DNA from 2 places in the Arthrobacter ginsengisoli genome. Region 1 is predicted to be linked to the other one. Evidence: riboswitches for the same ligand, from Rfam matches in the RefSeq annotation. Region 1 holds a riboswitch; the other holds the start of a gene.
What was found. A riboswitch is a leader RNA that binds a small molecule or an ion and turns the genes downstream of it on or off. The one in region 1 is predicted to bind thiamine pyrophosphate.

Region 1 (15,226 bases):
AGGTCCGGGCCCGGCACGGCTGCACCGCCGCGGCCGAGGAAGTTGAATTCGCGCTCCGCCGGATGGTCAAGCAGCTGCTGCACGTCCCCACGGTCCGGGCCCGCGAGCTGGCCGCCAACGGCCAGCAGGAAGACTATGTGGCTGCCCTGGAGGCGCTGTACGGCATCACGGTCGAACCGCCGGCGGCAAAAACCCCCGACGCCGGATGCCCGGTGGCGCACGAGGAACGTCCCGCAGCGGACGGTGTGCGGGAAACCGCGTAGACAGCGCTTCCCGCCGGACGGAACTTCCCCTGAAGGTCCTGCTGCTCATGGGTGCAGGGTAAGCGCCGCGGGTGCAGGCGGCCGGTTCGACGGCAGTCGACGACGGCGCCGCCGCTGGGCCCTAAGTTGTCGGAGCCACCTGTTTTACTGGGTTTATGGAAAGCACAGCGTGGAGTGCGGAGTGCAGGGAGGCCCTGGCGGCCGTCGCCGCGTCCGCTGCCGCGCTGACCGCCTTCGCCGACGCCGCCGCGGACCATGCCGATCCGTCCGGCGCCGACCCTACTGAACTTTCCAGCTCGGACCCGGCTGATCCGTCCGGCGCGGAGCACACTGATCCGTTGCGGGTGCTGGCGGATGGTTGCCTGGACGGCATGGCCCTGGCGGCCCGGCTGGATGCCAGCACCGCGGCGCTGAAAGTCACGCTGGCCGCCGGCTACCTGCAGGCCACCGAAGCCCTGGCGCCCCCGGCCTTGTCACCGCACGACGCGACCTGCCAGGAAATGGCCGTGAGGGCCGAAGTCGCGTGCGTCCTGACCGTCAGCGAACAGACCGCCGGCGCGTTCCTGTCCGACTGCCAGGACCTCACGCAGGGCCTGCCGCTGACCCTCGCGGCGCTGACGGCCGGGACGATCTCCTGGGCCCACGCCCGGATCCTCGTGGCCGAAACCACGGGCCTGGACCCGGCCGGGGCGGCCGCGCTCGAGGCGCACTTCCTGGACCCCGCAGCACCGGACCCGGCCCGCGGGTGCCCGGCCGGGGACCTCGTCCCGGGACGGTTCCGCGCCAAGGCCCGCGCCTGGCGCGAACGCCACCACCCGGTCAGCATCGAAACCCGCCACACCAAGAGTGCCGCGGACCGGCGGGTCGAATACCGCCCGGACCGGGACGGGATGGCCTGGTTCTCCGCCTACCTGCCGGCCGACACCGCCGCCGGGATCTGGGACCGGACCACCGCGGCCGCCCGCGCCCTGCAGGGCCCCACCGAGGCCCGCACCCTGACCCAGCTCCGCGCCGATGCCGCCGCGACCTGGCTCCTCACCACCGGCACTGATGGAGAGGGCGTGGGCGGGGGTGTGCCGTCGCCGCGGGCGCAGGTCCTGGTCACCGTCCCGGTCCTGTCGCTGCTGGGCGCCGGGGAGGAACCGGCCACCCTGGACGGGTACGGGCCGATCCCGCCCTCGATGGCCCGCCGCCTCACCGCCGGCGGCGCCGGGTCCTTCTACCGGGTCCTGACCGACCCGCGGGACGGGGCCCCGCTGGAAATCGGCCGGACCAGCTACCGCCTCACCACAGCCCAGCGGCACTGGCTCCAGCTCCGCGACGGCCGATGCCCCTTCCCCGGCTGCAACAACCACTCCCTGGACAACGACGCCGACCACCTCCTGGCCTGGGCCCACGGCGGCACCACCGGCATCACCAACCTCGGCCAACCCTGCCCCAAGCACCACCGGCTCAAACACAGCTCAACCTGGACACCGGCCGGGGCCAGCAAAAACGCCCCGCCCGGCTGGACCTCCCCGTCCGGCCGGCACTACCCCAGCGAACAGCAGGACTGGGAACCACCCCACTGGCCACCCGGCCTCCTGGAAACATACCCGGACCCGAACCCCGACGCGCACATGGACGCAGCCCCGGACCGCGGCCTCCCCCCGGACCCCGGCCAGGATCCGGAACAGAAACAGGAACAGGAACTTCCCCCGGATCCCTTCCCGGACTGGCACCTGCTCACGCCCGGGCACGCAGTGCCCGCCGCAAAGGTGGACGATCCTGGCTGGCAAGAACCCCTCGAAGCCAGCATCCTGGAACACTTCCTGCTGCACTACGCCTGACCGGCTAAGTCCCGTCCCGTTCCAGCGCGGAATTCCGACCAAGGTGATGACACACGGCCCTAGCTGCCGAAGGCGTTGATCCCCGTCAGGTCGGCAGACAGCGCCCAGAGCCTGGCGGCGTCAGCCCGGTCCACCGCATGGGCGTCCACACCGCGGATCCGAGCCTCCGGCGATCCCGCCACGGTGGGGTCCGCGATGTCGCAGTCCTCACAGTAGACGCCCCCCATGCCCTCAAGCGCCGGAGAGGTCGCCGCCCACACAGACGTCGCCGCCCCCTGGGCGGGGGTCTTGAACCGTGCGTCGACCCTGCCCTCCTCATCCATCCAGCCGGCGGTGATCATTTCTTCCCGCGGCAGGTGGCGCTGAAGTTCCGTCATGATGCCGCCCGGGTGCACCGCGAAGGCACGCACCCCCAAGTCCCTGCCGAGTAGGTCAAGCTGCACGGCAAACAAGGAGTTCGCCGTTTTGGCCTGCCCGTACGCGCGCCACTTGTCATAGCCGGTCTCGAAGTTGATGTCATCGAAGCGGATCGGCGAGAGCTTGTGCCCGGTGGAAGACAGCGACACCACCCGGGCCCCGGAGCCGGCAGCCAGCGCGGGCCAGAGCAGGTTGGTGAGGGCAAAATGTCCCAGGTGGTTTGTGACGAACTGCGACTCCCACCCGGGACCCACGCGGCGTTTAGGGCTGGCCATGATCGCGGCGTTGTTGATCAGAATGTCCAGGCCACGAACCCCGCCGGTTTCCGCAGAGCCCAGGAACGTCGCTGCGAACTCTTTCACGCTGGACTGGTCTGCCAGATCGAGCGCGCCGACGCTCACCTCGCCGTCGGCTGTCCCGAAAGGGATTCCCGCCGCCGCAAGCACTTCGCGGGCCTGTGCGGGCCGCCGGGCCGGCACCACCACCACGGCGCCGGATGATGCCAGCGCCCGGACGGTTTCCAGTCCCAGACCGGAGTAGCCGCCGGTGACGATGGCGGTTTTCCCCCGCAGGTCGATCCCCGCCAAAACCTCCGCCGCCGTTGAGTCCCGGCCGAAGCCGGAACCGATCTTGTGCTGCGGGGTCACGCTCGCGTCATCGCTCATGTCACCGGCCTTTGCGCAGCAGGTTTACTTCAGGCTCATCCGGTCAGTAGACCGGTTTGCCGGGCTCGACGTCGCGCACCCAGGCCAGGATTCCGCCGTCGAGGTGGCTGACGCGTTCATAACCGGCTGCCCTGGCGGCGGCGAGGACGGCCGCGGAACGCGTTCCGGCCTTGCAGTGGAACACGATGTCCATGTCCTGCGGCAGCTCCTGCCACGCTTCGCCGGCCAGGATCCGGCCCTGCGGGATCAGCTCCGACCCGTCGATCCGGACGATTTCGTGCTCCCCGGGCTCCCGGACATCGACGAGGTGGAAGTCCTTGAGCCCGGCCGTGCGGGAGGCCAGCATCGTGGCCAGCTGGGTAGCCGTCACGGTATGTTCGGTCCCGGCGTCCGTGGTGGGGGTGATGCCGCAAAAAGCCTCGTAGTCGGTCAGCTCCGTGATCCGCTCCGCCTCGGGATCGCGGGAGACACGGATTTCCCGCCAGGTCCCGCCGAGGGCGTCGAAGAGCGCCACGCGGCCCAGCAGTGAGCGGCCGACGCCGGTGATCAGCTTCACGGCCTCCGTCACCATGAGCGCGCCGACAGCGGCACAGAGCATCCCGAACACTCCCCCTTCCCCGCAGGAGGGAACAGATCCTGCCGGCGGGGCTTCCGGGTACAGGTCCCGGTAGGTCGGTCCGTGCTTTTCCCAGAAGACGCTGACCTGCCCGTCGAAGCGGAAGATCGAACCCCAGACGTAGGGCTTGCCCAGGATCGCCGCGGCATCGTTCACGAGATACCGCGTGGCGAAGTTGTCGGCGCCGTCGAGGATCAGGTCGTAGCCGGCAAAGAGTTCCAGGGCGTTGGAGGCGTCCAGCCGGACCTGGTGCAGCCGGACGTCCACCAGCGGGTTCAGGGCGGCTATGGCATCGCGGGCGGACTCGATCTTGGGCCGGCCCACGTCCGCGACGCCGTGGATGACCTGACGCTGGAGGTTGCTCAGGTCCACCGTGTCGTCGTCGATGATTCCCAGCTTGCCCACGCCCGCGGCGGCCAGGTACAGCAGCGCCGGAGAGCCGAGGCCGCCGGCTCCGATCACGAGGACCCTGGCGTTCTTCAGGCGGCGCTGCCCGATCGCCCCGATTTCCGGGATGATCAGGTGCCGGGAGTAGCGTTCCACCTCATCCGGGCTCAAGCCGTCGGCCGGCTCCACCAGCGGCCCGGGCGCCGCGGTCGCATTTTCCGGGGTTGCAGGGGCTGAGTTGGGAGGGAACTTGGAAGCCATACTTCAATCTATGCCCGAAGATGCCGCCAGGTCATATTACCGGCACGTAAAGTGGACGTAACAGCAAGCGAAAGAAGGCCCACAGTGGTTCATCAGGCACCGGTTGAGCGGGGAAATGCCGGAAAGGCGACGGAGGTGCCCGCACGAAGCGGGCAGCGCTCGGCGCGGCTGCCCCGCGATGAACGCCGGGCGCAACTGCTCGCAGCGGCCCAGGAAGTCTTCGTTGCCAACGGCTACCACGGGGCCGCGATGGACGAAATCGCCGAGACGGCGCACGTGAGCAAGCCCGTGCTGTACCAGCACTTCCCGTCCAAACGCGAGCTGTACCTGGCCCTGCTGGACAACGAGCTGAGCAAACTGATCGCGCTGCTGCTGGGTGCCCTCAACTCCACCACGGACAACGATGAGCGCGTCCAGGCCGTCATGCGCGCCTACTTCCGCTTCATCGCCAGCGACGACCAGGCCCACCGCCTTGTCTTCGAGTCCGACCTCGTCAACGACGCCGACGTCAGCGCCCGGCTGGAGGCCTTCAACAAGACCTTCGCCAACGCCGTCGCCCGGGTCATCGCGGAGGACACGAAGCTGCCCGAGCTGGAGTCCCAGCTGCTGGGCCGCGGACTCGCGGGAATGGCCCAGGTCAGCGCCCGGTACTGGCTGGAAACCGACGGCAATCTTGACCTCGATGTGGCCAGCGATCTGATCTACCGTTTAGCTTGGCGCGGAATCTCCCGCTTCCCCAAGGAAACCTAGACTACAAATAGACATGACACCCAAGAGAACTTTGATTGGCTGGGAGGCCTTGCAGTGGAAGTAAAGATCGGCATACAGAACATCGGCCGCGAAATTGTCCTGGAATCGGCCCAGGACGCCGACGCCGTGGCCAAGGTGGTCGGCGAATCCATCACGAAGGGAACGGAGCTGCGCCTAACGGACGAAAAGGGCCGCCTGATCATCATTCCCGCAAACGTGCTGGGCTATGTTGAAATCGGCGCCCAGGAAGCCCGCCGCGTCGGTTTCGGCGCGCTCTAGCCCTTACCCGGTGCCGGCCTTCGGGCCGCACCGGTCCCCCGACCGGCGAGGAGTCCGAACATGCTTTCCCTGATTGTGGTTGCCCTGGTGACCGTGGCCGCGGGCTTTGTGGTCTGGGCCAATGACAAGCGGCACGCCAAATACGGCATCGCGGTGCCGGCGGGGATATCACTGGCCGTCGGAATGCTGAGCTGGATCATCTTCATCGCGGCAGGGCTGGGCTACCAGCCCGGGCTGACCTGGATTCCGTGGGTGCTGCCCATGGTCCTCGGCACCGCCGCCGCCGTGGCGGCGGTGCTTTACCTGGGCAAGACCCGCACCCGGCGCGACACCGCCCGGCTCACCGCCATCCTGCGCTACTAGCCGGTCCGGGACCGGCCGGGCTCGGCGGTGGCGCCGATCCGCGCTGCGGCTGCGCCGGCGGCCGTTGCGGCCGCGACGTCCCGCCGCGTGACGGCGCCCCCGGCGTCGTGGGAGCTGTACCGGAGGAAGACCCGGTTGTAGCGCCAGTCCAGATCCGGGTGGTGGTGTTGTTCTTCGGCCAGGCGTCCGACGGCGGCGATCAGTTCCAGCGCCGCGGCCGCCGTCGGCACTTTATAGACCGTGACGAGACCGCCGGACTGGTATCGCCAGTCCGGCAGCCCGGTCAGGGCCGCTTCGACCTCGCCCTCGTTGAGGATGTCCTCCGTGGCTGCCATGGCAGGCTCCTTTGCCTAAAGGAATTCGGCCCGGCCCTCCATAGCCGAGGAGGCCAGCGCATGCTCCCGGCGAGGGATCCTGCCGGCCCTCTTTGCCAGCCTACCGGCGATCACCGCGTGCTTGAAGGCCTCCCCCATCAGCACCGGATGCTGCGCCCGGGTTACGGCGGTGGCCAGCAGCACCGCGTCACAGCCAAGCTCCATGGCCAGGGCCGCGTCGGAGGCGGTGCCAATCCCGGCGTCGAGGACCACGGGCACCGAGGCACGCGAGACGATCAGTTCGATGTTGTGCGGGTTCAGGATGCCCAGCCCCGTGCCGATCGGCGCTCCCAGCGGCATCACCGCGGCGGCGCCCAGGTTCTCGAGCCGCAGGGCCAGCACCGGGTCGTCATTGGTGTAGGCGAAGACCTTGAATCCGCGGCCGACGAGCTGCTCCGTGGCCTCGACGAGTTCCACCGCATCCGGCAGCAGGGTGGTCTCGTCTGCGATCACTTCCAGCTTCACCCAGTCTGTTTCGAGGGCTTCGCGGGCCAGCTCGGCAGTCAGCACGGCGTCCTTGGCGGTGAAGCAGCCCGCGGTGTTGGGCAGCACCCGGATATTGTTCTCCAGCAGCAGCTGGAACAGCGACCCGGCCTCCGCCGGCGAGTAGCGTCGCATCGCCACCGTGGTCAGTTCCGTGCCGGACGCCAGCAGCGCGGCCGCCAGCCCGTCCAGGCTCGGCGCCCCGCCGGTGCCCATGATCAGGCGCGACCCGAGCTGCACGCCGTCGACGGTGAACGGGTCCGCTGCCGCGGGGGAAGCTTCCGGGGCCGACGCTGTGGCGTTCGCCATGCTGCTCATCCTCCCTGCACCGCCGTGACGAGTTCGATGTCGTCGCCGTCGGCGAGCGCGGTGCCGTGCCACTGGCTGCGGGGAACCACTTCAGCGTTGCGGGCCACCGCGACCCCGAGTTTGATGCCGTCGGCAGACTGGCCGTTCGGGGCCAGCGGCCGGCCGGTGACCTGGCTGACCAGGGTGCCCACGGAGGCGCCGTCGGCGAGCGTGCGCCCGGTTCCGTTGAGGGTGATATTCATAGCGTTTCCTTGCTGTGCTCGGGGGTGGAAGGGGTGTTCCGGGATGGCGTGCTCCGCGGTCCGGCGGCCGGCGCGCCGTTGTTCGTGGTGTTGTTGCTCCTGGTGCTGCTGCCCCCGGTGCCTGCGGCACGGGGACCGGCAGCGAATCTGTCCGGCCGGAAGCGCGCCCAGCGGGGGTCCGCGACGCCGTCCAGCAGCTGCCGGCAGATCTCCGCGGCGGCGGGCGTGAGCAGGATTCCGTGCCGGAAAAACCCTGTGGCGATGATCAGCCCCGCAACGTCCCCATGGCTGCGCTGGTCCGCCACGCGGCCCAGCAGCGGCGCGTTGTCCGGGGTCCCCGGCCGGGCCCGGGCGGTGGCTTCGAGCAGTTCCAGTTCGGCGACCGCGGGGACCAGCTGCTGGGCGTCGCGCAACAGCTGGTAGACGCCGCCGGCGGACACGGCCCCGCCGGCCGGGGCCGATGCCCGGCTGCCGCCACCGAGATCGTCCTCCCGCGCGGTGGCGCCGATCACGACCGTGCCGTCCTGCCGGGGAACGATGTAAACCGGCACGCCGCGGACGAGTCCCCGCACCGTTGCGGTCAGCAGCGGCCGCAGTTTCTCCGGCACGCGGAGCCGGAGGATGTCCCCGTGGACCGGCCGCAGCGGCAGCCGGAGCCCCTCCGGCAGGCCGTCGAGCTCGGCGGCGCCGAGGCCGTTGGCGACAATCGTCTCGCGGGCCCGGACGGAGCCGCCGCCGGCGAGACTGGCGCCAGCCACCCGCCCGTCCTCCCGGAGCAGCCCGGCGGCCCGCCTGTTAATGGTGTGGGACTGAGTGTCCGCGGCCAGGAGTTCCCCGATCCGGGCGAGCAGCCGGCGCGGGTCCACCTGGTGGTCGGCGGGAATGTCGAAGGCACAGGAGATGCCCGGGCTCAGCAGTGGCTCCCGGCCGCGAGCCGCCCGGACCGTCAGCGGCTCGACGGCCAGGCCGTACGACTGCTGGACGGTGCGCAGGTCCGTGAGCGCCCGGCGGTCCGCCGCGTCGGCCCCCACGGCGAGGGTCGGCGTCGTGAGGTATCCCGTGCCGGGGCCATCGACAGCGCCGGTGTCCGTTCCCGGGGCCCCGCCGGGCTCCAGTCCGGCTGCGAAGGCCGGCCAGAGGCGGGAGGACTCCAGCATGAGCTCCAGGAGGGCCTCCTCCTGGTAGTGAAGTTCACTCACCGGGGCGAGCATGCCGGCGGCGGCCCAGCTGGCGCCGCTTCCGGGGGCGTCGTCGATCAGGGCGACCGATCGGCCCGAGCGGCGCGCGGCCCAGGCGATCCCGTGGCCGATGACGCCGCCGCCGATCACGGCGACGTCGTAACATGGGCCGGCTGCGGCGTCATCAGCGGCTGCAGCTGCCGCTGCGTCGGTGCCCGCGGCCACGCCGCGGGCGGAGGTCTCGTCCAAAAGGATTCCTTCCCTACGCCGGTACTAACCGGATCAGGTCAAGCGGTCGGCTCTGATGCCCTCTCAGCCAGCCGGTGCCGGACGCCAAGGGCGTGGACGGACGCGGCGGGCTCCCGCGGTACTTGCCCAGTTTAGAGGAACTAGGCTGGACCCATGAGCCCGGATGCCCTCCACACCACTGCCCGCCTTTACCTTTGCACCGATGCCCGCCAGGACCGCGGGGACTTCGCCGACTTCGTGGACGCGGCATTTGCCGGCGGCGTCGACATCATCCAGCTGCGCGACAAGTCACTGGAAGCGGCCGAGGAACTGGCGTACCTGGCAGTCCTGGAACAGGCGGCCCGGCGCCATGACCGGCTCTGGGCCGTCAACGACCGGGCGGACCTCGCCTCGTTCTCGGGCGCTCCGGTGTTCCACATCGGGCAAAAGGACATCCCCCTCGGAGCCGCCCGGAAATTCCTCGGCCAGGACGCCGTGATCGGGCTGTCCACCCACAGCCCGGAGCAGGTGGACGCAGCCATCGCCGCGTCCCCCGGCCGCAACGGCCTGGACTACTTCTGTGTCGGACCGGTCTGGGCCACTCCGACGAAGCCGGGCCGCGCCGCCGTCGGGCTCGGACTGGTGCGCCACGCGGCGGACGCGATCCGCCGGGCCGCGGACCGGGACGGTGCCGGGGCGGACGTGGTGCCGTGGTTCGCGATCGGGGGCATCGACCTCGGAAATGTGGAGCAGGTGGTGGACGCCGGGGCGCGCCGGATCGTGGTGGTCCGCGCCATCACGGAGGCCGACGATCCGGCCGGCGCCGCCAGAGCCCTGCTCGCGGCACTCGACGCCGCGGGGAACTGAGCCCGGTCCCCCGACTCAGCCGGTCAAACCGAGTTCTGTCATCCGGCGTGAATGGTTCGCCGCCACTTCCGCCATCATCCCGCGGACAAGCTCCTCGGACCGTTCCTCATCCGCGCCGATCAGGCCGCCGACGAACGAGTGCTCAAAACTCACCCGCTGCGCCTGGGTCAGGGCCTCCCCGAGCAGGCGCCTGGCCCACAGCGCCAGCCGCGAGGCCAGCCGCGGGTCGTCGGCAAGGGCCGTCCTGAGCCGATCGCGGAGCACCGCGGTGGCCCCCTCATCGGCCTGGACCTGCTCCACCAGGGCCCGGGTCCCGGCATCGACGTAGCGGGAAATGGCGCGGTAGAAGTCGGCGGACACGGTGTCGATCACGTACGCCTTCATGAGGGATTCGTACCAGTCCGCGGGGCGGGTGCGTTCGTGGAAGTGGTCCACGGACGGCTGGAACGGCAGCATGGCAGCCTCAACGTCCTGGTCCATGGCGTCGAGTTTGGCGCTCACGAGCTCGTAGTGCCGGAACTCGATCACGGCGAGCCGGCCCAGCACCGCACGGTCGTGCAGCGTGGGGGAATACCGTGCGTCGGAAGAGAGCCGCTCGAACGCGGACAGCTCGCCATAGGCGATCACGCCCAGCAGATCCCTGAGGAAGCTGTAGTAACTGGCGGGATCAGCCGGCGATGTGCTCATGATCCAAGACTAATGGCGCAAATGAAGCTAATCTGATTTTCGTGTCCCATCATCGCCTGACCCCGAGCGTCCACCAGCAGAAGAACCAGCTTGCCGAGGCCCTCAACGCGCTGCGCACGACGCTGGAACTGCCGGGGCCCTTCCCCGAGGACGCGCTCCGGGAGGCCAAGGAGGCAGTCGCCGGGCACGAGCTGCCGGAGCTGGATTTCACCCATATCGAGTTCGTGACCATCGATCCGGCGTCCTCCACCGACCTGGACCAGGCCCTTTTCATCGACCGTTCCGGCGAGGGCTACAAGGTCTTCTACGCGATCGCCGACGTCCCCTCCTTTGTGGCCCCCGGCGGGGCGCTCGACGCCGAGACGCGCCGCCGCGGGCAGACCTTCTACACCCCGAACGGCCGGATTCCGCTGCATCCGGAAGTCATCAGCGAAGAAGCCGGAAGCCTGCTGGCCGGGCAGCTGTGCGCCGCCTTTGTCTGGGAGTTCGAGTTGGACGCCGCCGCCGAGGTGTCCGCGGTGCTGGTCCGCCGTGCGACCGTCCGCAGCCGGGCCAAGCTCAGCTACCGCGGTGTGCAGGCCGAGCTCGACGCCGGCACCGCCGCACCCGTCCTCCAGCTGCTCCGGGAAGTCGGGATGAAGCGGGTGGAGCTGGAACGCCTCCGCGGCGGGGCCAGCCTGAACATGCCGGAGCAGGAAATCGAACAGCTGCCCGACGGCGGCTACCGGATTGTCGCTGCACCGCCGCTGCCTGTGGAGGACTGGAACGCCCAGATCTCCTTGATGACGGGGATGGCCGCCGCGGGAATCATGCTGGCGGGCAAGGTCGGCATCCTGCGCACCATGCCGCCGCCGGATGAAGCCTCACTCGGACATTTCCACCGCCAGACCAGGGCTCTGGGCAAGCCCTGGGACGGCGCGATGAGCTACGGCGAATACCTGCGCACCCTTGACCCCACGGACCCCCGGCAGCTGGCGATCGTGCACTCGGCCGGCATGCTGTTCCGCGGAGCCGGCTACACACCCTTCGACGGAACGGTTCCCGGGGCCGCCGTCCAGGCCGCCATCGGCGCCGCCTACGCCCATTCCACGGCCCCGCTGCGCCGGCTCATCGACCGTTTTGTCCTGGTCATCTGCGAGGCGCTGAGCAACGGCACGGCTGTGCCCGACTGGGCCCGCGCCGCGCTGCCGTCCCTTCCCTCGATCATGGCCGCGTCGGACCAGCTGGCCGCCAAGCTGGAGCGCCTCGCGCTCGACACCGTCGAGGCAGCGCTGCTGGTCAACCACGTCGGCCAGGAGTTCGACGCCGTCGTGATCTCCGGCTCCAAACCCGGCAAGAACGGCCGGAACGGCAACGGCGGCGCCAGGCCGGGCAACGGAAGCGGGCCTTCCGGGATCGTGCAGATCGCCGAGCCCGCGGTGACGGCCCGCTGCCCCGGCGAACTCGAACCCGGCACCGAGGTCCGGGTCCGGGTTCTCTCTTCCGACATCGCCACCCGTGAGGTCCGTCTGGAGCTGGTGGGCTGAGCCAATCGGCAGGGTTCCCGCGCGCCGTCTGCGGTCACCGTCGAGGTTCCGGGCCGCATACAGCTAGACTGGGAAGGTAGATATGGATGCCCGGTCGTTGATTTCCTTGATTTTCGAATTCAACAAGCCCGCCCCTACGCGATCTTGAGATAGACCCGCTGGTCCCCAGTGCCAGCATTTAGATAGCCCGCGATCGGCTTCCACTGGATTTGCTTGCGCGCCTGAGCGTGCTCCGGAACGGCCACCCGGCCGGCCCCGTTGAGCAAGCAGCGCAGCCCAAAATGAATAAGGAAACTCCCCCGTGAGTGAATTGCACACGCACCAGCTTCTGACCGACGAATCCGGAACGGAAACGCTCGAGCCGGAAGAGACCATTATCTCGGACGAGAAGCCGCACGAGATTGCCGAGAAAACCTTCGCCGACTTCAACGTCCGCGCCGACATCGTGGAGTCGCTGGCCGACGCCGGCATCACCCACCCCTTCCCGATCCAGGCCATGACCCTGCCGGTCGCCCTGAGCGGTCACGACATCATCGGCCAGGCCAAGACGGGCACCGGCAAGACCCTCGGCTTCGGTATCCCGGCGCTGCAGCGCGTCGTTGGACCGGACGATGCGGGGTATGCCTTGCTCCCGGCTCCCGGCGCCCCGCAGGCCCTTGTAATCGTGCCGACGCGCGAACTGGCCGTCCAGGTCGCCAATGACCTGCAGAACGCCGCCCGCAAGCGCAACGCCCGCATCACCACGATCTACGGCGGCCGTGCCTACGAGCCGCAGATCGAGGCCCTGCAGAAGGGCGTCGAGGTTGTTGTCGGTACCCCCGGCCGCCTCATCGACCTGTACAAGCAGAAGCACCTCGTGCTGAAGAACGTCAAAATGGTCATCCTTGACGAAGCCGACGAAATGCTGGACCTCGGCTTCCTGCCCGACGTCGAAACCCTCATCGCCGGCACCCCCGCCGTCCGCCAGACCCTGCTGTTCTCGGCCACCATGCCCGGCCCGGTCGTCGCCATGGCCCGCCGCTATATGACGAAGCCGACCCACATCCGCGCCGCCGACCCGGACGACGAGGGCCTCACCAAGCGCGACATCCGCCAGCTGATCTACCGTGCCCACAGCATGGACAAGATCGAGGTCGTCGCCCGCATCCTGCAGGCCCGCGGCCGCGGCCGCACCATCATTTTCACCAAGACCAAGCGCACCGCGGCCAAAGTTGCCGAAGAACTCGTGGACCGCGGCTTCGCCGCCGCCGCCATCCACGGCGACCTCGGCCAGGGCGCCCGTGAGCAGGCCCTGCGCGCCTTCCGCAACAACAAGGTCGACGTCCTCGTCGCCACCGACGTCGCCGCCCGCGGCATCGACGTCGACGACGTCACCCACGTCATCAACTACCAGTGCGTGGAAGACGAAAAGATCTACCTGCACCGCGTGGGCCGCACCGGCCGCGCAGGCAACAAGGGCACGGCCGTGACCTTCGTTGACTGGGACGACATGCCCCGCTGGGGCCTGATCAACAAGGCCCTGGGCCTGAGCGTCCCGGAGCCGGTGGAAACCTACTCCTCCTCGCCGCACCTTTTCGAGGAGCTCGACATCCCCGCGGGCACCAAGGGCCGCCTGCCCCGCGACAAGCGTGTGCTGGCCGGCGTCGACGCCGAGGTCCTGGAGGATCTGGGCGAGACGGGCAAGAAGAACGCCCCCCGCACAGGACAGGGCACCGGCGGACGCGACAGCGCCCGCAGCGGCGGCGCCACGGGTGGCGGTCGCGACGGCGGCCGTACCACCGGCGGCAGCCGCGAGACCCGCCGCAGCGGCGGCGCCAGCGCCGGCAAGGACAGCGGACGCTCCGGCGACCGCCGTCGTCGTCCGGCTGAGGCGGAAGCCAGCACCGGCCCGGCCGCCGAGGCACCGGCCAGGTCCGTCGCCAGCGCGCCGACCGAGGTCGACCGCGCCACCCGCGCACGCCGGCGCACCCGCACCCGCCGCCGCAACGGCGAAGTGGTTGCAGGCGAGGCACAGGCCGGGGCACCGGCAGGCAGCACCGAGGCCTAAACCCCCTCATGACTGACACCGTCTGGGCGCCGGACGGCAGCAACCTGGTGGTACACGCGGACAACGCGGCGTACCTCCCGACGCTGCCGGACGGCGCCTTCACACTCATTTACGTGGATCCGCCCTTCAACACCGGCCGGGTCCAGAAGCGCCAGGAAACCAGGATGGTGCTCAACGCCGGCGGCGACGGCGACCGGGTCGGGTTCAAGGGCCGCTCCTACGACACGATCAAGGGCGCGCTGCACAAGTACGACGACGCGTTCAGCGACTACTGGACCTTCCTGGAGCCGCGCCTCGTCGAGGCCTGGCGGCTGCTCGCCGACGACGGCACCCTGTACCTGCACCTGGACTACCGCGAGGTGCACTACGCCAAGGTCATGCTCGACGCCATCTTCGGCCGCGAGTGCTTCCTGAACGAGATCATCTGGGCCTACGACTACGGCGCCCGCGCCAAATACCGCTGGCCCACCAAGCACGACAACATCCTCGTGTACGTCAAGAACCCCACGAAATACCACTTCGACAGCGCCGAAGTGGATCGGGAACCGTACATGGCCCCCGGACTCGTGACGCCGGCCAAACGCGAGCTCGGCAAGCTGCCCACCGACGTGTGGTGGCACACCATTGTCTCCCCCACCGGCAAGGAAAAGACCGGTTACCCGACGCAGAAGCCCGAAGGGCTGATCCGCCGCGTGGTGGCGGCCTCCAGCCGCCCCGGCGACTGGTGCCTGGACTTTTTCGCCGGCTCCGGAACGCTCGGCGCCGTCGCCGCGAAGCTCGACCGGAAGTTCGTCTGTGTGGACCAGAACCAGCCGGCCATCGACGTGATGGCCAAGCGGCTGGCGGCCCACGCCGAGTTCAGCGTCTTCCCGGGCAACTGAGGCGCATCCCAACTGACTCGCAGCAGGGGCCGTTCTGAGCGCCCAAAACGGCCCCTGCTGCCAGTCAGTTGGGTGGGACGGGGATCAGCGCACCACTGGTGTTCCGGTTCCCAGTTCCTCGATCCTGGCAAAAACCTCCGGCGAGGTCAGGTTCTCGCCCAGCCGGTTCGGTTTACCCGCCCCGTGGTAGTCGGAGGACCCCGTGACCAGCAGCCCGTGCCGGGCCGCGAGTTTGCGCAGGAACGCCCTGCCCTCCTCGGGGTTGTCCCGGTGGTTGATCTCCAGCCCGGCCAGCCCGGCGTCGATCATTTCCTGGTAGATGCGTTCCCCCACGGTCCGGCCGCGGGCGGACGCCACCGGATGCGCGAACACCGGCACCCCGCCGGCGTCCCGGACGAGTTCGACGGCGAACGCCGGGTCCGGCGCGTAGTGCTGCACGAAGTAGCGGGATCGCGAGGTCAGGATTGATTCGAACGCCTCGGTACGGTCCGCGACCACGCCTGCGGCCACGAGTGCGTCGGCGATGTGCGGCCGGCCCAGGGTGGCGCCCGGCGCCACGTGGTGGATGACATCG
Region 2 (15,226 bases), on a different contig from region 1:
GTGCGCCCGTTGCGGGCCAGGTACTCGTCGGAGACTTCCAGCCGCTGGCCCATCTGCTCCAGCGTCGCGAGCTCGATTTCCATGAATTCGATCGGGACGCGGCGGATGGTGACTTCCGAGTTCGTGACGATGCCGGCGGTGATCAGGCTCATCGCCTCGATCGGGTCTTCGGAGGGGAAGTACTCGATGTCGGCGTCGACTGCGGGGCGGCCGGTGATTTTCAGCGTGGTGGTTCCCACACCCTCGATCTCGACGCCGAGCATCTGCAGGTAGAAGCAGAGGTCCTGCACCATGTAGTTGGGGCTGGCGTTGCGGATGATCGTCGTGCCGCTGCGGTGGGCGGCGGCCATGATGGCGTTTTCGGTAACAGTGTCGCCGCGTTCGCTCAGCACGAAGGAGCGGTCGTGCCCGTCCGATGGCGGCGCCTGCACGGCGTAGAAGCCGGACTTGGCATCAACGCTGAGGCCGAACTGGCGCAGCGCCTGCATGTGTGGCTGCACGGTGCGGGTGCCAAGGTCGCACCCGCCCGCGTAGGGCAGCCGGTATTCACCGGCTTCGTCCAGGAGCGGGCCCAGCAGCATGATGACGCTCCGGGTCCGGCGGGCTGCCTCGACGTCCATCGAGTCGAGGTCCAGGGCCGCGGGGCGGCGGATCTGCAGATCGTTGGCGTTGAGCCAGGTGCATTCGACGCCGATGCTGGTCAGCACCTCGACGATCCGGTTGACTTCTTCGATCCGGGCCAGCCTGCGCAGTGTGGTGGTGCCGCGGTTGATCAGGCTGGCGCACAGCAGGGCGACGCCGGCGTTCTTGCTGCTGTTGACGTCGACGGAGCCGGACAGTGTGCGGCCGCCCTCCACCCGGAGGTGCGTCATGGCGGGCCGTCCCACCTTGACAATGCTCCGGCCGAAGATCGCCTCTAGCCGCTGGATCATCTTCAGGCTCAGGTTCTGCTTGCCCTGCTCCATTCGGGCAATGGCACTCTGGCTGGTTCCCAGCTCGGCAGCGAGCCGCCCCTGGGTCCAGCCCTTCTCGCCGCGGGCGGCGCGGAGCAGGGCGCCAACGTGTTCAGCAGTCTCTTGAGTCATCCGACGAAAATATCACGCATGAGTTATTAACCCCCGACATTTCCGCCGGAGTGCCGCCAGTCTCACAGGAATACCCGCGCCGTGCGATAACCCGCGCTACTGCCGCGCGAGGAAGACCATATTCCAGGTCCCCGCCGCCAGGGCCGAGGCGACGGCGGCGCCCGCAATCAGCAGCCCGCCCAGGAAGACCCACGCATCCAGTCCGCTGAAGGCCGACTTCCGGGCCCAGGTCCGTGGTGCGTCGCCGAAGCCCCGGGCCTCCATGGTGACGGCGAGCCTGGAGGCGCGCCGGACGGCCTGCACCAGCAGCCCAAAGCTCTGACCCAGGGTGGCGCGCAGCCGCTGCAGGGGATTCCCGTGCGAGCCCACGCCGCGGGCGCGGCGCGCCATCCCGATGGTCTGCCATTCTTCGGCCATCAGCCCCACCAGCCGCATCGCGGCCAGTGTCCCGAGGACGAAGCGGTGCGGCAGTTTCGCCTTCTGCGCGAGGGCGTCCGCCAGATCCGTGGGGTCGGTGCAGCTCATCAGCAATACGGCCGGCAGCGCGATGGCCAGGCCGCGGAGCATAAAGCCCAGGCCGAGTTCGAGGGATCCCTCGCTGATCGACCAGATCCGGGCGTCGAGCAGGATACTGCCGCTGTCCGGCGCCAGGATCGTGGTGCTCCAGCCGCCCAGCGCCGCGGCCAGGATCAGCGGCCAGCCGCGCTGCCAGAGCAAGCCGACGGTCAGCCCGGCCAGCGGAAGCAGCGCCAGTTCGAAGGTCAGCGCCACCGAGGCGGACACCCAGTCGATGGACAGCGCCAAGACCATCGTGACGAGCATAACGGCGGCAAACTTCGCCAGCGGGTTGGCCCGGGTCAGCACGGCATGGTTGCCGCGCAAGGTCAGTTCCTGCCTCATGATGCCTTGATCTTCCCTTCTTCGCGGCCCGGTTCCAGACCTTCCGGTTCCCGGTGTTCGGGGGCCCGGAGGCTCAGCTCGGTGCCGCCAAGGACCTGGCTGAATTCGGCATCGTGCGTCACGGACACGACGGCGGTGCCGTCGTCGAGCAGTTCGGAGAGGAACGAGGCGAGTTCGGCCCAGGTGTTGGCGTCCTGGCCGAAAGTGGGTTCGTCCAGGACGAGCACGCGGGGATGGGCGGCGAGGACAGTCGCGACCGACAGGCGCCGCTTTTCCCCGCCGGAGAGCGTGTAGGGGTTGGCATCCACCAGCTCCGTCAGCCGAAGCCGCTCCAGCAGTTCGTCCACGCGGTCCCCGCCGCGGCCCAGGTGCCGGGGCCCGAACATCAGTTCGTCGAGCACCCGGCCGGTGACGAACTGGTGCTCGGGTTCCTGGAAGACGGTCCCGATCCTGGCGATCAGCTGTTGCGCCTTCCACTTGTAGGGATCGATTCCGGCGCCGGCGCTGAGGTCCAGGGTGGCGGAAACCCGGCCGGATACCGGTGCGAGCAGGCCGGCGAGGGTCAGCGCGAAAGTGGACTTCCCCGAGCCGTTGGGGCCCGTGATGGTCAGCGCCTCCCCGGCGCGGACCTGGGCGGTGATGGCGGACTGCACGGGCTCCGGCGGGACCGGGCGGAAACCTCCGCGGAGTCCCGCCCGCCGCGGCCGTTCGCGTGACACGGCCAGGTCCTCAGCCGCCAAGAGCAGCTGCCCCGCAGATGCGGCACCGCCGGGGCCGGCGGCCGGGGTGCCGGTCCGGGTGCCCCGGGGCCGGGTCTGCGGCACGTACCCGGGAACCCAGACCCCGGCCGCGGTGAGCATGTCCCGTGCCTGAGCCAAAACCCGGTCCGGCGGCCCATCGATCAGCACGGCCGAGTGCGTGGCCGATCCGGGCTGCAGCACCACAATCCGGTCCACGAGGTCCTTCCAGATGGAGACCCTGTGCTCCACCACCACCAGGGTGGCCCCGGTCTTGGCCAGGCAGCGGCCGACCGCGTCGCGGACTTCCAGGACACCGGCCGGGTCCAGGTTGGCGGTGGGTTCGTCGAGCAGGATCAACCCCGGGCGCATCGCCAGGATGCCGGCGAGCGCCAGCCGCTGCTTTTGGCCCCCGGAGAGCGACGACGTCGGGTGGTCCAGCGGCAGCCTGCCCAGCCCGACGTCCTCCAGCGCTTCGGCCACCCGCATCCAGATGTCAGCCGGGGGCACGGTCAGGTTTTCGGCGCCGAAGGCGACGTCGTCGCCCAGGCGCGAGAGCACCACCTGGGTCTCCGGGTCCTGCTGCATCAGTCCGGCCCGGCCGCGCTGGGCCCGGGGCGGGGCGCCGTCGATCAGCAGGCTGCCCGTCTCGTCCGCGTCCTCGGCGTCCGCCGGTGCACTGCCAGCGGCCCCGGCGGAGCTGTCGCCGAGCACCCCGGCGAGGGCATGAAGCAGCGTGGACTTACCGGCGCCGGAGGGGCCCAGCAGCAGGACCCGCTCCCCGGGCCGGATGTCCAGGTCCAAGCCGCTGACGGCGGGCCTGGGCCTGCCGGCGTGCCGCCAGCCCCAGCCCCGCGCGGTGACCGTGGCTGGGCGCACTCCGTGGTCGGCGGGCATCAGGAGAAAACGGGCTCCGTGGCCGCCTTGCGGGAGGCGAAGGAACTCAGCACCCCGGTCCTGGCCAGGCCCCGGGTGGCGAGCCAGGACAGTCCGCCGGCGATCACGGCGCCCGAGATGGCGGTGAAGATGATGTACGCCAACTTGTCGCCGCCGGCGTACGCGATGTTCCAGCCCCACGGCAGGAACGAATCATTCAGCCCGCAGAACAGTCCTGCACCAGCCCCGGCCAGCAGCGATACAGGCAGGTTGAACTTCTTGTACATGAACGCGGCGAAGACCAGTTCGGCGCCAAGGCCCTGCAGAACGCCGGAAATGAGCACCGTGGTGCCGTACTGCGAGCCCATGATCAGCTCACCGGTAGCTGCCACGGTTTCGCAGAACAGCGCGGCGCCCGGCTTGCGGATGATGAGCATGCCCAGCACCGCCGGAATCATCCAGCCGCCGGCATAGAGCCCGGTCAACGGCGGATAGAACGCGTTGACCGGGGCGGAAATGAGGTTGGCGCCCTGGGACCAGGCCCAGAAGATCACGCCACCGGCCACCGCGATCAACGCGGCCACCACTATGTCCACCACACGCCAGTTGTAGCTGCGTCCGGTGAGCGTCTGCCGTGCAGATGTATCAGTCATGTCGTCCTCCTGAGGAACAGGAGGGGAGAGTGCCCCGGGTCCGCGGCTTCCGCCGCCACTCCGGGCCCTCTGAGAACTCGACTCCCTTGCGCCGGTACTAACCGGATCAGGTTCGAGGGTCTGCGGCTGTCCGCACTCTCAGCGCCCACCTGCGGTTTCCCCGGATTCCTCCGGTGATGCCCGACGGCGGCGCTCCCCTGTCGTATTTAATATCGCCCTTATGGGCGTGGCCCAGTTTACACCTGTCAGGCCGTGATTTCCGGGGCAGCCGTCACAATCCGCGGGCTGCGGAGCCGGTGACCGGAGAACGCACTGCTTGGTAGAGTCGGCTAGGCAATGGGAACACCGGACGCCGCCTCCCGGCGGCCGACTAACGGAAGCCGAAAACCTTGACCGATTCAGCAGCGCCTTCCCCCGGCTACGACCCGGACTCCGCCGACGAGCAGCCGCACGGATCCCTGGCGGCGCTCATCGGCCGCATCCTGGCTGAAATCGACGAGCTGCAGTTCCCGTCTTTCAGCAAGGACGACGCCCTGGACCTCGGCCTCCGCCTGGTCGAACTCGGCAGGCAGCGCTCCCACCCGATTGCCATCGACATCACCAAAGGTGAGCAGGTGCTCTTCCACGCGGCGCTGGCGGGCGCCACCCCGGACAACGAACGCTGGATCAGGGCCAAACAGCGCACGGCCGTGCGCTACGAAGTCCCGTCGCTACTGGTGGGCCTTCGTGCCCGGGCTGCCGGCGGGCGGATCGAGGACAACGCCTGGTTCGACCAGACAGAGTTTGCCGCCCACGGCGGCGCCTTCCCCATCTACGTGCGCGGGACCGGCATGGTAGCCACCGTCACGGTATCGGGGTTGCCGCAAAAAGCCGACCATGAGCTGGTGGTGGAAGCCCTCTCCGAAATCCTCGGCCGCCCCGGGACGCCGGGACGCTAGGCCAGCCTGTCGGGCGCTAGGCTAGGGGCAGCCCTGTTCCTCCCGCAAGGAGTCCGAAGAATGAACATTCTCATCAAACTGCTCGGCACCGGCGTCAGCCTGCTCGCCGGCTATGTCGGCACCAAAGTCGTTGACACGGTCTGGGAGAAATCCACGGGCACCAGGCCGCCCAAGGGCGACGACGACGATGTGCCCACCACGCTGCGCTCGGCCCTGACCTTCGCGCTGATCTCGGCTTCCGTCAATGCCATCATCCAGGTCCTCGCCAACCGCGGCACCCAGCGCGCGATCACGCGTTACGCCAAGTCCCAGGACATCGTCTAGCGTTCACCGCCCGTCGGTGACGCCGTCGTCGTCGTCGGTGAAGCCGCGCGTACCCGCCGCCTGCTGCACCACGGCCTCCAGCTCGTCCGTGCTGAGCAGCTCCGGGTGCAGGTGCTTGGTGCGGTACCCGGCCCGGCCCACCATGTGGGCCGACACGGGCACGGTGAGCAGCTGGAAGATCCAGGCCAGCACCAGAACCGGCCAGACCCACCAGGTGCGCATCTGCAGGCCCAGCGCGACGAGCAGCAGGAACAGCCCTAGCACTTGCGGCTTGGTGGCTGCGTGCATCCGGGTCATCAGGTCCGGAAAGCGGAGCAGTCCCACCGCCGCGGCGAGCGACATCAGGGCGCCGACGACCAGAAAGACCGCCGAGACGGCGTCGATCACGGCATCACCGGAAAATGTCTCAGGATTCACGCGGTTTCTCCCGACGGTCGGCTACGAAGCGGGCCACCGTGACGGAGCCGACGAACCCGATCAGGGATACCGCCACCAGCAGCATGAGGTTGTTCAGGTGCCGGTTGACGGCCATGTCGATGCACAGTGCCGCTCCCACGATCGCCAGCAGCACGTCCGCGGCAAGCACCCGGTCCAGCAGCGACGGGCCCCGGGCGATCCGGATGATCGCTCCCCCGGCAGCCAGGGACAGCACAACCGTCGTCACGGTCAGGACAAGCTGCATCATGACCCCACCTCCTGCTTGAGAGCGGACAGTTCGGCCTTGGTGCCCATGATCCGGATCAGCCCGGCCTCCGTCGCGCGGACGTTGCTGCGCAGCTGAGCCGCATCTTCCGCGTTGCGGACATTGATGCCGTGGATGTAGAGGGTGGAGGTGGAACGGTCCACTTCCACCACCAGCGACCCCGGGATCAGCGCGGTCACATGCCCCGTCGCCGTCACCAGCAGGTCGGAGTGGCTCCGCAGCGGGACGGCGACGACGGCGCTGATCACCCTGGGGCCTTTGGAGAGGGCCAGGAACAGGACCTGGAAGCTGGCGGTCACGACCTTGGCCAGGAAGGACAGTGCGAACAGGAGCGCCCGGAGGACGTTGAAGCGGCCGCCGAGCTCCACCGGCGGCAGGTAGAACAGCCGGGCCACCACGACGGCGATCAGCGCGCCGAAGAGCAGGTTCCCCGGGCTGAAGTTCTGCCACAGCGCGCCCCAGACCATCACCAGCCAGACCAGAAGCGGGAGTTCCTGGCGCAGGGAGATCCGTTTCCGGCTCATTTGCGCTCCTGCCCGCTGGCCGGCGGAACGCCGCCGGTGTCCGGATCAGGCTGGGAGATCGCAGGAACCGGCGCCTCCACGCCGAGGACCGCGCGGATGTACGAGGTCCGGTCCAGCATCTCGACGGCGGACTGGTCCGCCACCTTGAACAGCGGCCCGGCGAAGACCGTTAAGCCGATACCGAAGATGACCAGGCCCAGTGTGGACCCCACCATGGTGCGCGGCAGCAGGGTGACATTCGTCTTGCCGGCCCGATCGCCCCTGGCCGAGTCCTCCGGGTCCGCCAGCAGCACCGGATCGGGGTGTTCGGCGTCCTCGGGCTTGCGCCAGAAGGCGCGGTTCCAGACCCTGGCAATGGCCAGCAGGGTCAGCAGGCTGGTCAGGACGCCGCCGATCACCAGCGCATAGGCCAGCGGGGTTCCGAGTTGGACGCCGGCCTGCAGCAGGCCGACCTTGCCGAGGAAGCCGGAGAACGGCGGGATGCCGGCAAGGTTCATCGCCGGGATGAAGAACAGCACTGCCAGCAGCGGTGAGAGCTTTGCCAGGCCGGCGACGCGGTCCACCGAGGAACTGCCGCCGCGGCGTTCAATCAGGCCGGTCACCAGGAACAGGCTGGTCTGGATCGTAATGTGGTGGGCGACGTAGAAAACCGCGGCACCCAGCCCGGCCACCGAGGACATCGCCAGGCCGAACACCATGTAGCCGATGTGGCTGACCAGGGTGAAGGACAGCAATCGTTTGATGTCGCTCTGGGCCAGCGCACCCAGGATTCCCACCAGCATGGTCAGCAGGGCGGCGACCATCAGCGGGGAGTTGAACGTGTCTCCGGGGAACAGCAGCGTTTCGGTCCGGACCATGGCGTAGACGCCCACCTTGGTCAGCAGGCCGGCGAACACGGCAGTGACCGGGGCCGGCGCCGTCGGGTAGGAGTCAGGCAGCCAGAAGGAGAGCGGGAACACGGCGGCCTTGATCCCGAAGGCCACCAGCAGCATCACGTGCAGCAGGTTCTGCGTGCCCTGGTCCAGGTCCGCGAGCTTGATGGCGAGATCGGCCATGTTGATGGTTCCCGTGGCCCCGTAGATCATCGCGATCGCGATCAGGAACAGGACTGAGGACACAACCGAGACCACCAGGTAGGTCACACCGGCCCGGATCCTCGGCCCCGTCCCGCCGAGGGTCATCAGGACATAGCTGGCGGTCAGCAGGATCTCGAAGCCCACATAGAGGTTGAACAGGTCCCCGGACAGGAAGGCGTTGGACACGCCGGCCACCAGGATCAGGTAGGTGGGGTGGAAGATCGAAACCGGGGCGTCCTGGTCGCCGTCGGCCATGCCCTGCCCGGTGGCGTAGATCAGCACGGCAAGGCTCACCGAGGATGACACCACAAGCATGAGTGAGGAAAACTGGTCCACCACCATGACGATCCCCCACGGCGGGAGCCATCCGCCGATGTTCACCGCGGCGGTGCCGCCCTCCCAGACGGAGGCCAGCAGCCAGCACTCGAGCAGCAGGGTCAGCGCAAGTAGCACGATGCTGACGATCCGCTGGGCGTGGGAATTCCGGACCAGCAGGAACGTCAGGGCGGCGCCGAGCAGCGGAAGGATGACGGCGAGCGGGGCGAAACTGGCAATATTCACTGTCCGCCTCCTTCCTTGCTGGGGGGCGTGACCTTCAGGGATCCGGGCTGTTCCTCCGAGGAGGCCGCCTCGGCGTCGAGCGTGCGGTCGGCAACCTTCACAGTGGCGCCGGCCCCGGCAGGAATGTCGGAGACCGTTTGGCCGTCCGTGCCGAGCATGGTCAACGGGAATTCGGAGGTCTCCACCGGAATCACGGAGTCGTCCTCGGCGTCGAAGCTGGGGGTCTTCGCAACGCGGCGGTCTTCGGCGTCGTCCTGGATTTCGTCCTGGCGGGCCAGCACCCAGGTGCGGTAGATGATGCCGAGCATAAACGCGGTGACGGCGAAGGAGATCACGATCGACGTGAGGATCAGGGCCTGCGGCAGCGGATCGCTGTACTCCCCGGGATCGGTGTCCTTGTTGAACAACGGTGCCAGGCCCGCGTACCCCCCGGTGGCGAGGATCAGCAGGTTGGTGGCATTGGCGAGCACCATCAGGCCCAGCAGGACCCGGGTGAGGCTGCGTTCCAGGATCAAGTAGATGCCGCAGGCATATAGTGCACCCATCACGGTCAGCAGTGTCAGATTGACGCTCATGCCTTCCCCTTGGCTGTGGTTTCGGCCGCGATTCCGCCGGCTTCCTGTTCGTCGGACGGTTCTGCCGGGTGTTCCTCGAAGTGCTCGTCGATTTCGGCCCCCAGGCTGCGCAGCACATCCAGCACCAGGCCGACGACGACGATGTACACCCCGATGTCGAAGATGGTGGAGGTGACGAACTTGACGTCACCAAAAACCGGCAGCCAGAACTCCAGAATGGCGGTCTGGAAGACCTGGCCGCCCAGCAGCAGCGGCGCCACGCCGGAGGCTGCAGCGGTGGCGAGGCCAATGCCCAGCAGGGCGCCGGCACTGACCGGGGTGGCTTCGCGCAACTCGAAACGGCCGCCGGCCAGGTAGCGGATGGTGAGGGCCAGGCCGGCGGTGAGCCCGCCGGCGAAGCCTCCGCCGGGGAGGTTGTGGCCGGCCAGCAGGAGGTAGATCGAGAAGACAATCATGGAGTGGAAAATCAGCCGGGTGACCACCTCGAAGATGATCGATCGGCGTTCCGGCGCCAGGGTCCGCCCCGCCACCAGCCACTCGTCGCGGCTGGAGGCGGCAAAGCGGCGGCTCATGGCCAGCGCGGCGGCGTCGCGGGTATGGCCACGGCCGGCGTTGCGGCTCGGCTGCCGGCGCCCGACGGAGCCTTCTTCCACAGTGGCGGAAGTCTGGATCCGGTCCCCCCTGCCCCGGACGAAAATGAGGCTGGCGACGCCGGTGGCTGCCAGCGCCAGCACAGAAATTTCCCCGAAGGTGTCCCAGGCGCGGATATCCACCAGGGTGACGTTGACGATGTTCAGCCCGCCGCCGCCTTCATAGGCCAGCTTCGGAAATTCGAGCGAGACGGGGGCCGCCACCCGGGCGCCCAGGGCGTAGATGGCGACGAACACCATGGTGATGCCGAACCCGGCGCCGATGATCACGCGGATCACCCGATATTTCCCGCCGGTGCGGTCACGCAGTTCCGCGGGGAGGCTCCGCATGGCCAGGACGAACGCCACCAGGATGATGGTTTCCACCAGCATCTGGGTCAGCGCCAGGTCCGGGGCGCCCTGCAGCGCGAACATCAAGGCGATGCCGTAGCCGGTAACGGACACCATCAGCACGGCCAGGAAGCGTTTGTTGGCACGCACGGCGGCCAGGGCGCCGATCACGATCCCGGCGCCCACGACGATCTGCAGCGGGGCGTTGGGGTCGATGAAGTAGAGATCTGCGGGCAGCGGCTGGTCCGCCAGCACCAGCGCGGTCAGCGGCAGGACGAACGCCACGGTGAGGATGACGGACAGGTAGAAGTACAGCGAACCCCGCTGGGTCCGTCCGGTGATCCAGACGGCGGTGTCGTCGAGCGCGCCGATCGTCAACTGGTAGCTTCGGTCGCCGTCGATCCAGGCGGGCACCAGGCCTTGGAGCCGGGCGACGGCGTCGCGGGTGTAGAACATGACCAGGCCGAGGGCGAAGGTGATCGCGGTCAGCCCCAGGGCCGGGGTCAGTCCGTGCCACAGCGCCAGGTGCCCGGTGGCGGCCGCCGGGTCCTCGCCGGCGGGCACGAACAGCGCCGCGTATGGCTGGATCCACGCGTCCACCGGCGCCGGCCACAGTCCGTAGACGATGGTCAGCAGGCTCAGGACGGCGGGGGCGGCCAGGAAGGCCGGCTGGATCGGTTTGAAGGGGGTGGTCTCGACGCCGGGTTTGACGGCGAAGGCGCCCCACATGAACCGTGCGCTGTAGGCAAAGGTCAGGATGGATCCCAGCACCACGCCCACCAGGATCACCAGCCCCCATGGGCTGGCGGCGTCGGTGCTGTAGTGCACGAACGCTTCGAAGACCGATTCCTTCGCGACGAAGCCGGCCAGCGGCGGGATGCCGGCCATCGAGGCGGCTCCGATCGCGGCCACGACCGCCAGTGCGCGGGAGGAACGGTAGACGCCGGAGAGCTTGCGGATGTCGCGGGTGCCCGCCTGGTGGTCAATGATGCCCACGACCAGGAAGAGGGTTGCCTTGAAGAGTCCGTGAGCCAGCAGCAAGGCGAGCCCGGCGAGCGCCGCATCGGGCTGGCCGAGCCCCACGATCATGGTCAGGAAGCCGAGCTGGCTGACCGTGCCGTAGGCCAAGATAAGTTTGATGTCCGTTTGCCGCAGCGCCCGCCAGCCGCCGACGAGCATGGTGGCCAGGCCAAGGCCGAGCACCATCGGCAGCCAGGGCGCGGTTTCCGCAAATCCGGGCGCCAGCCGCGCTACGAGGTAGATGCCGGCCTTGACCATGGCGGCGGCGTGCAGATAGGCGCTCACCGGCGTGGGCGCAGCCATCGCGCCGGGGAGCCAGAAGTGGAAGGGGACGAGCGCCGATTTGGTGATCGCACCAATCAGGATGAGAACGACGGCGGCGGCCACCGGCCCGGCGGCGGGACCGGTGACGAGGGCGGGTGCCAGCTCGAGGATGGCCGAAATCCGGTAGGTCCCGGCGTTGAAGCCCAGGATGATCAGGCCAACCAGCATGCTCAGGCCGCCGGCGGTGGTCACCACGAGGGCCTGCAACGCGGAGCGCCGCGCCGACAGCCTGGTCCGCGCGTAGCCGATCAGCAGGTAGGACAAGACCGTGGTCAGTTCCCAGAAGATAAACAGCAGGAGCAGGTCATCGGCCGTAACCAGGCCGAACATGGCTCCCGCGAAGGCCAGCAGCTGGGCGCCAAATCCGCCGAGGTAGTCGTCCTTGTCCTTGAAGTACCGGGCGCAGTAGACGAGGACCAGCGCACCCACGCCGAGAACCAGCAGGGACATCACCCAGGCCAGGGCGTCCATCCGGAAGGCGAGCTCAATCCTCAGCTCGGGGATCCAGGGCAGGACTTCAGCCACTCCGGGACCCACCGTGGCGCCGGTGCTGGTTGTCCCTGCGTCGGAATACACGGCGCCATGCTGCAGGATCAGCCAGGCGAACGAGCCCGCAGGCACCGCGGCGAGGGCGTAGAACGAATTCCGGCCGAACCTGCGGAACAGAAATGGCGCCACAGCAGCCACCGCGAAGTGCACGGCAAGGACTGTGATCACTGGTATCTCCGCAACGTCTGGAATTCGTATGGTCAAAAGTTGGAGCAGGCGGGGCATTCGTTAGGTTCAGTCCGGACAGTTTACCAAGCGTTGACAAATTCTTTTCGAACGGTGCGTCGAGCCCCGCGGCGACTGCGGATAATATTCGAGCTATGAACTCCGCTGCTGCCCCAGAGGCCATGCGTCCCGCCTCGGAACTGGAATCCGGCGACCCGGCCTCGCACAAGGGACGCATCCTCGCGTGGGCTGCCTGGGATTGGGGCTCGGCGGCCTTCAACGCGGTCATGACCACGTTCGTGTTCACCGTGTACCTGACCTCCAACGCCTTCGGCGGGGAGGACCGGGCCTCCGCTGTCCTGGGCGGCGCACTGGCCATCGCCGGCGTCGCCGTCGCGCTGCTGGCCCCGGTGACCGGGCAGCGCTCCGATGCCGGCGGGCGCCGGAAGCTCTGGCTGGGGGTCAACACCGCTGCCGTCGCACTCCTGACCGCCCTGTGTTTCTTCGTCTTTCCGCGTCCGGAGTTCCTGCTGCTCGGCGTGACCCTGATTGCGCTGGCGAATGTGTTCTTCGAGTTTGCCGGCGTGAACTACAACGCCATGCTGACCCAGATCTCCACGCCGCAGAACATCGGCAAGGTCAGCGGCTTCGGCTGGGGCATGGGATACCTCGGCGGGATCGTGGCACTGCTGCTGGTGCTCCAGCTGTTCGTCCAGCCCCGCTTTGAGTGGTTCGGCGCCTCCACGGCGGAGGGCCTGAACATCCGCCTGGTCGCGGTGTTCTCCGCCCTGTGGTTCTTCATCTTCGCCCTGCCGGTACTGTTTGCCGTTCCGGAACTCCCCAGAACCAGGCAGGGCGCCGGCCCGGGATTCCTGGCTTCCTACCGTCTGCTGGTGCACCGGATCAAGGCGATCTACCGGACCAGCCCGCACACCATTTACTTCCTGCTCGCCAGCGCCGTCTACCGGGACGGGCTGGCCGCGGTGTTCACGTTCGGCGGCATCATCGCTGCGGGCACGTTCGGATTCGAACTCAAGGACGTCATCGTTTTCGCGATCTTCGGGAACGTCGTCGCCGCGGTGGGCGCCATCGTGGGCGGCTTCCTCGACGACCGGATCGGGCCGAAAGGGGTCATCACCGGGTCGCTCCTCGGCCTGCTGATTGCCGGCACGGTGATTTTGGTCCTTGGCAACGGGAGATATTCCTTCTTCGGAATGGACTGGGCCGGAAGCACCACGTTCTGGATCTTCGGCTTGTTCCTGTGCCTGTTTGTGGGGCCCGCGCAGTCCTCCTCGCGGGCCTACCTCGCCCGGCTTGCCCCGCACGGCGAAACCGGCGAGCTTTTCGGCCTCTACGCCACGACCGGGCGGGCCGTCAGTTTCCTCGCCCCCGCCCTGTTTACGCTGTGCATCGCGATAGCTGCCCCGCTGTCGGAACCCGGCGAGGCGCAGCGCTGGGGAATCCTCGGCATCATGGCCGTGCTGCTGGCCGGGCTGCTGCTCCTGCTCCCGGTCAAGGCGCCGGACGAGACCGAAATCGCCGTCGTCCCCGCCGCCTGAAGCGACCCGAAAACTCCTGCGGCGCACTACGCTGGAGGAATGAACGTGGATGAAACAGACCTCCCGGGACTGGGCCGGCGCAAGGACTTCATGACCGCCTCAGGGCGGCGGATTGGTGTGGTGGAATACCGCGAAGGCCAAACCGAACTGATCGTCTCCACGTGGGATGATCCGGACACCTGCCAGGCGTCCATCCCGCTGACCGCCGATGAAGCCGCCGCGCTGGGCAACCTGCTCGGTGGCCAGCGGCTGGCCATGCAGCTCTCCGAGGCGCACCGCGAGGTTCCGGGAATCGTCACCCGGCAGTTCTCTATCGCGGCCGATTCCCCGTTCCACAACCAGCCGATGGGCAAGGCCGCCATCCGGACCCGGAGCGGCGTCTCGATCGTCGCCATCATGCGGGAAGGCGAGGTGGTTCCCTCACCGGGACCCGACGTCGTCCTGCACCCCGGCGATCTCCTCGTTGCAGTGGGGACGCAAGAAGGCCTGGACACGGCGGCCGGCATCCTGCGCAACGGCTGACGGCATGGATCCGCTCGCACTGACCCTGATTGAACTCGGGGCCGTCGTCTTTTGCCTCGGCATCCTGGCGAGGCTGGCCGGGCGGATCGGGATGTCCCCCATCCCGCTGTACCTCATCGGCGGCCTGTTCTTTGGCGCGGGGGGTCTCGTAAAACTCGAAGGTATGCACGAATTTACCCACCTCTCGAGCGAGATCGGCGTCATCCTCCTCCTGCTTATGCTCGGATTGGAATATACGGCTGCCGAGCTGGTCACGGGGCTGCGCCGCTCCTGGCAGGCCGGTGTCCTGGACCTGGTCCTGAACTTCCTGCCCGGCGCCCTCCTGGCGGTCCTGCTCGGCTGGGGGGGCGTCGGTGCAATGGTGATGGGCGGGGTCACCTACATTTCGTCCTCGGGCATTGCCGCAAAGGTGATCACGGACCTGGGGCGGATCGGTAACCGCGAAACCCCGGTGGTGCTCTCGATCCTCGTGTTCGAGGATCTCGCGATGGCGGTCTATCTGCCGGTCCTCACGGCAACCCTGGCCGGCGTCAGTTTCGTCATGGGTCTGCAGACTGTGGGGATCTCGCTCGCCGTGGTGACCGTGGTCCTGCTCGTGGCCCTGCGGCACGGGCACCATGTGTCCAAAGCTGTGCACAGCGAAAACTCCGAGGTGTTCCTGCTCAATCTGCTCGGGGCGGCGCTGCTGGTGGCCGGACTGGCCGCGGCCATGCAGGTGTCAGCGGCCGTCGGGGCCTTTATGCTCGGAATCGCCATTTCCGGTGCCACCGCGCACAGCGCCACCAGGATCCTCGAGCCGTTGCGGGATCTCTTCGCAGCCATATTCTTCGTGGTCTTCGGCCTCAATACCGACCCTGCGACTATCCCGCCGGTGCTCGGCTGGGCCCTTGTGCTGGCCTTTGTCACGGCGGTCACCAAGATGCTCACGGGGATCTGGGCAGCGAAGCGCGCCGGGATCGGCGTGCCGGGGCGTTTCCGGGCCGGCGCCGCGCTGATCGCCCGCGGGGAGTTCTCGATCGTCATTGCCGGCCTGGCGGTCGCGTCGGGGGTGGTGCCCGCGGAGCTGGCCGCCCTGGCCACCGCCTACGTGCTGATCATGGCCGTGACCGGCCCGCTCGCCGCCCGGTTCGTGGAACCGGTGGTGGCGATGCTGCG

Region 2: linked by a shared signal. The riboswitch ahead of J2X01_RS13955 (ECF transporter S component) and the one ahead of thiO (glycine oxidase ThiO) in region 1 are both predicted to bind thiamine pyrophosphate.

What each region holds. Positions count from the first base shown of each region.
Region 1 is NZ_JAVDVQ010000005.1:181,293-196,518, reverse strand. Features, by position in the region: gene J2X01_RS08185 (glutamyl-tRNA reductase) at 1-263, shown strand, start outside; gene J2X01_RS08180 (HNH endonuclease signature motif containing protein) at 419-2,092, shown strand; gene J2X01_RS08175 (SDR family NAD(P)-dependent oxidoreductase) at 2,152-3,174, opposite strand; gene moeB (molybdopterin-synthase adenylyltransferase MoeB) at 3,218-4,438, opposite strand; gene J2X01_RS08165 (TetR/AcrR family transcriptional regulator) at 4,574-5,188, shown strand; gene J2X01_RS08160 (DUF3107 domain-containing protein) at 5,243-5,467, shown strand; gene J2X01_RS08155 (hypothetical protein) at 5,528-5,830, shown strand; gene J2X01_RS08150 (4a-hydroxytetrahydrobiopterin dehydratase) at 5,827-6,165, opposite strand; gene J2X01_RS08145 (thiazole synthase) at 6,181-6,996, opposite strand; gene thiS (sulfur carrier protein ThiS) at 7,002-7,238, opposite strand; gene thiO (glycine oxidase ThiO) at 7,235-8,566, opposite strand; TPP riboswitch at 8,658-8,792, opposite strand; gene thiE (thiamine phosphate synthase) at 8,819-9,511, shown strand; gene J2X01_RS08125 (ferritin-like fold-containing protein) at 9,527-10,198, opposite strand; gene J2X01_RS08120 (RNB domain-containing ribonuclease) at 10,240-11,724, shown strand; gene J2X01_RS08115 (DEAD/DEAH box helicase) at 12,026-13,771, shown strand; gene J2X01_RS08110 (DNA-methyltransferase) at 13,780-14,652, shown strand; gene J2X01_RS08105 (PHP domain-containing protein) at 14,737-15,226, opposite strand, start outside.
Region 2 is NZ_JAVDVQ010000011.1:123,383-138,608, forward strand. Features, by position in the region: gene J2X01_RS13940 (UDP-N-acetylglucosamine 1-carboxyvinyltransferase) at 1-1,085, opposite strand, end outside; gene J2X01_RS13945 (energy-coupling factor transporter transmembrane component T family protein) at 1,182-1,985, opposite strand; gene J2X01_RS13950 (ABC transporter ATP-binding protein) at 1,982-3,619, opposite strand; gene J2X01_RS13955 (ECF transporter S component) at 3,619-4,251, opposite strand; TPP riboswitch at 4,317-4,460, opposite strand; gene J2X01_RS13960 (heme-degrading domain-containing protein) at 4,641-5,189, shown strand; gene J2X01_RS13965 (DUF4235 domain-containing protein) at 5,250-5,513, shown strand; gene mnhG (monovalent cation/H(+) antiporter subunit G) at 5,517-5,930, opposite strand; gene J2X01_RS13975 (MrpF/PhaF family protein) at 5,920-6,198, opposite strand; gene J2X01_RS13980 (Na+/H+ antiporter subunit E) at 6,195-6,740, opposite strand; gene J2X01_RS13985 (Na+/H+ antiporter subunit D) at 6,737-8,377, opposite strand; gene J2X01_RS13990 (Na(+)/H(+) antiporter subunit C) at 8,374-8,952, opposite strand; gene J2X01_RS13995 (Na+/H+ antiporter subunit A) at 8,949-11,993, opposite strand; gene J2X01_RS14000 (MFS transporter) at 12,146-13,549, shown strand; gene J2X01_RS14005 (cation:proton antiporter regulatory subunit) at 13,589-14,071, shown strand; gene J2X01_RS14010 (cation:proton antiporter) at 14,076-15,226, shown strand, end outside.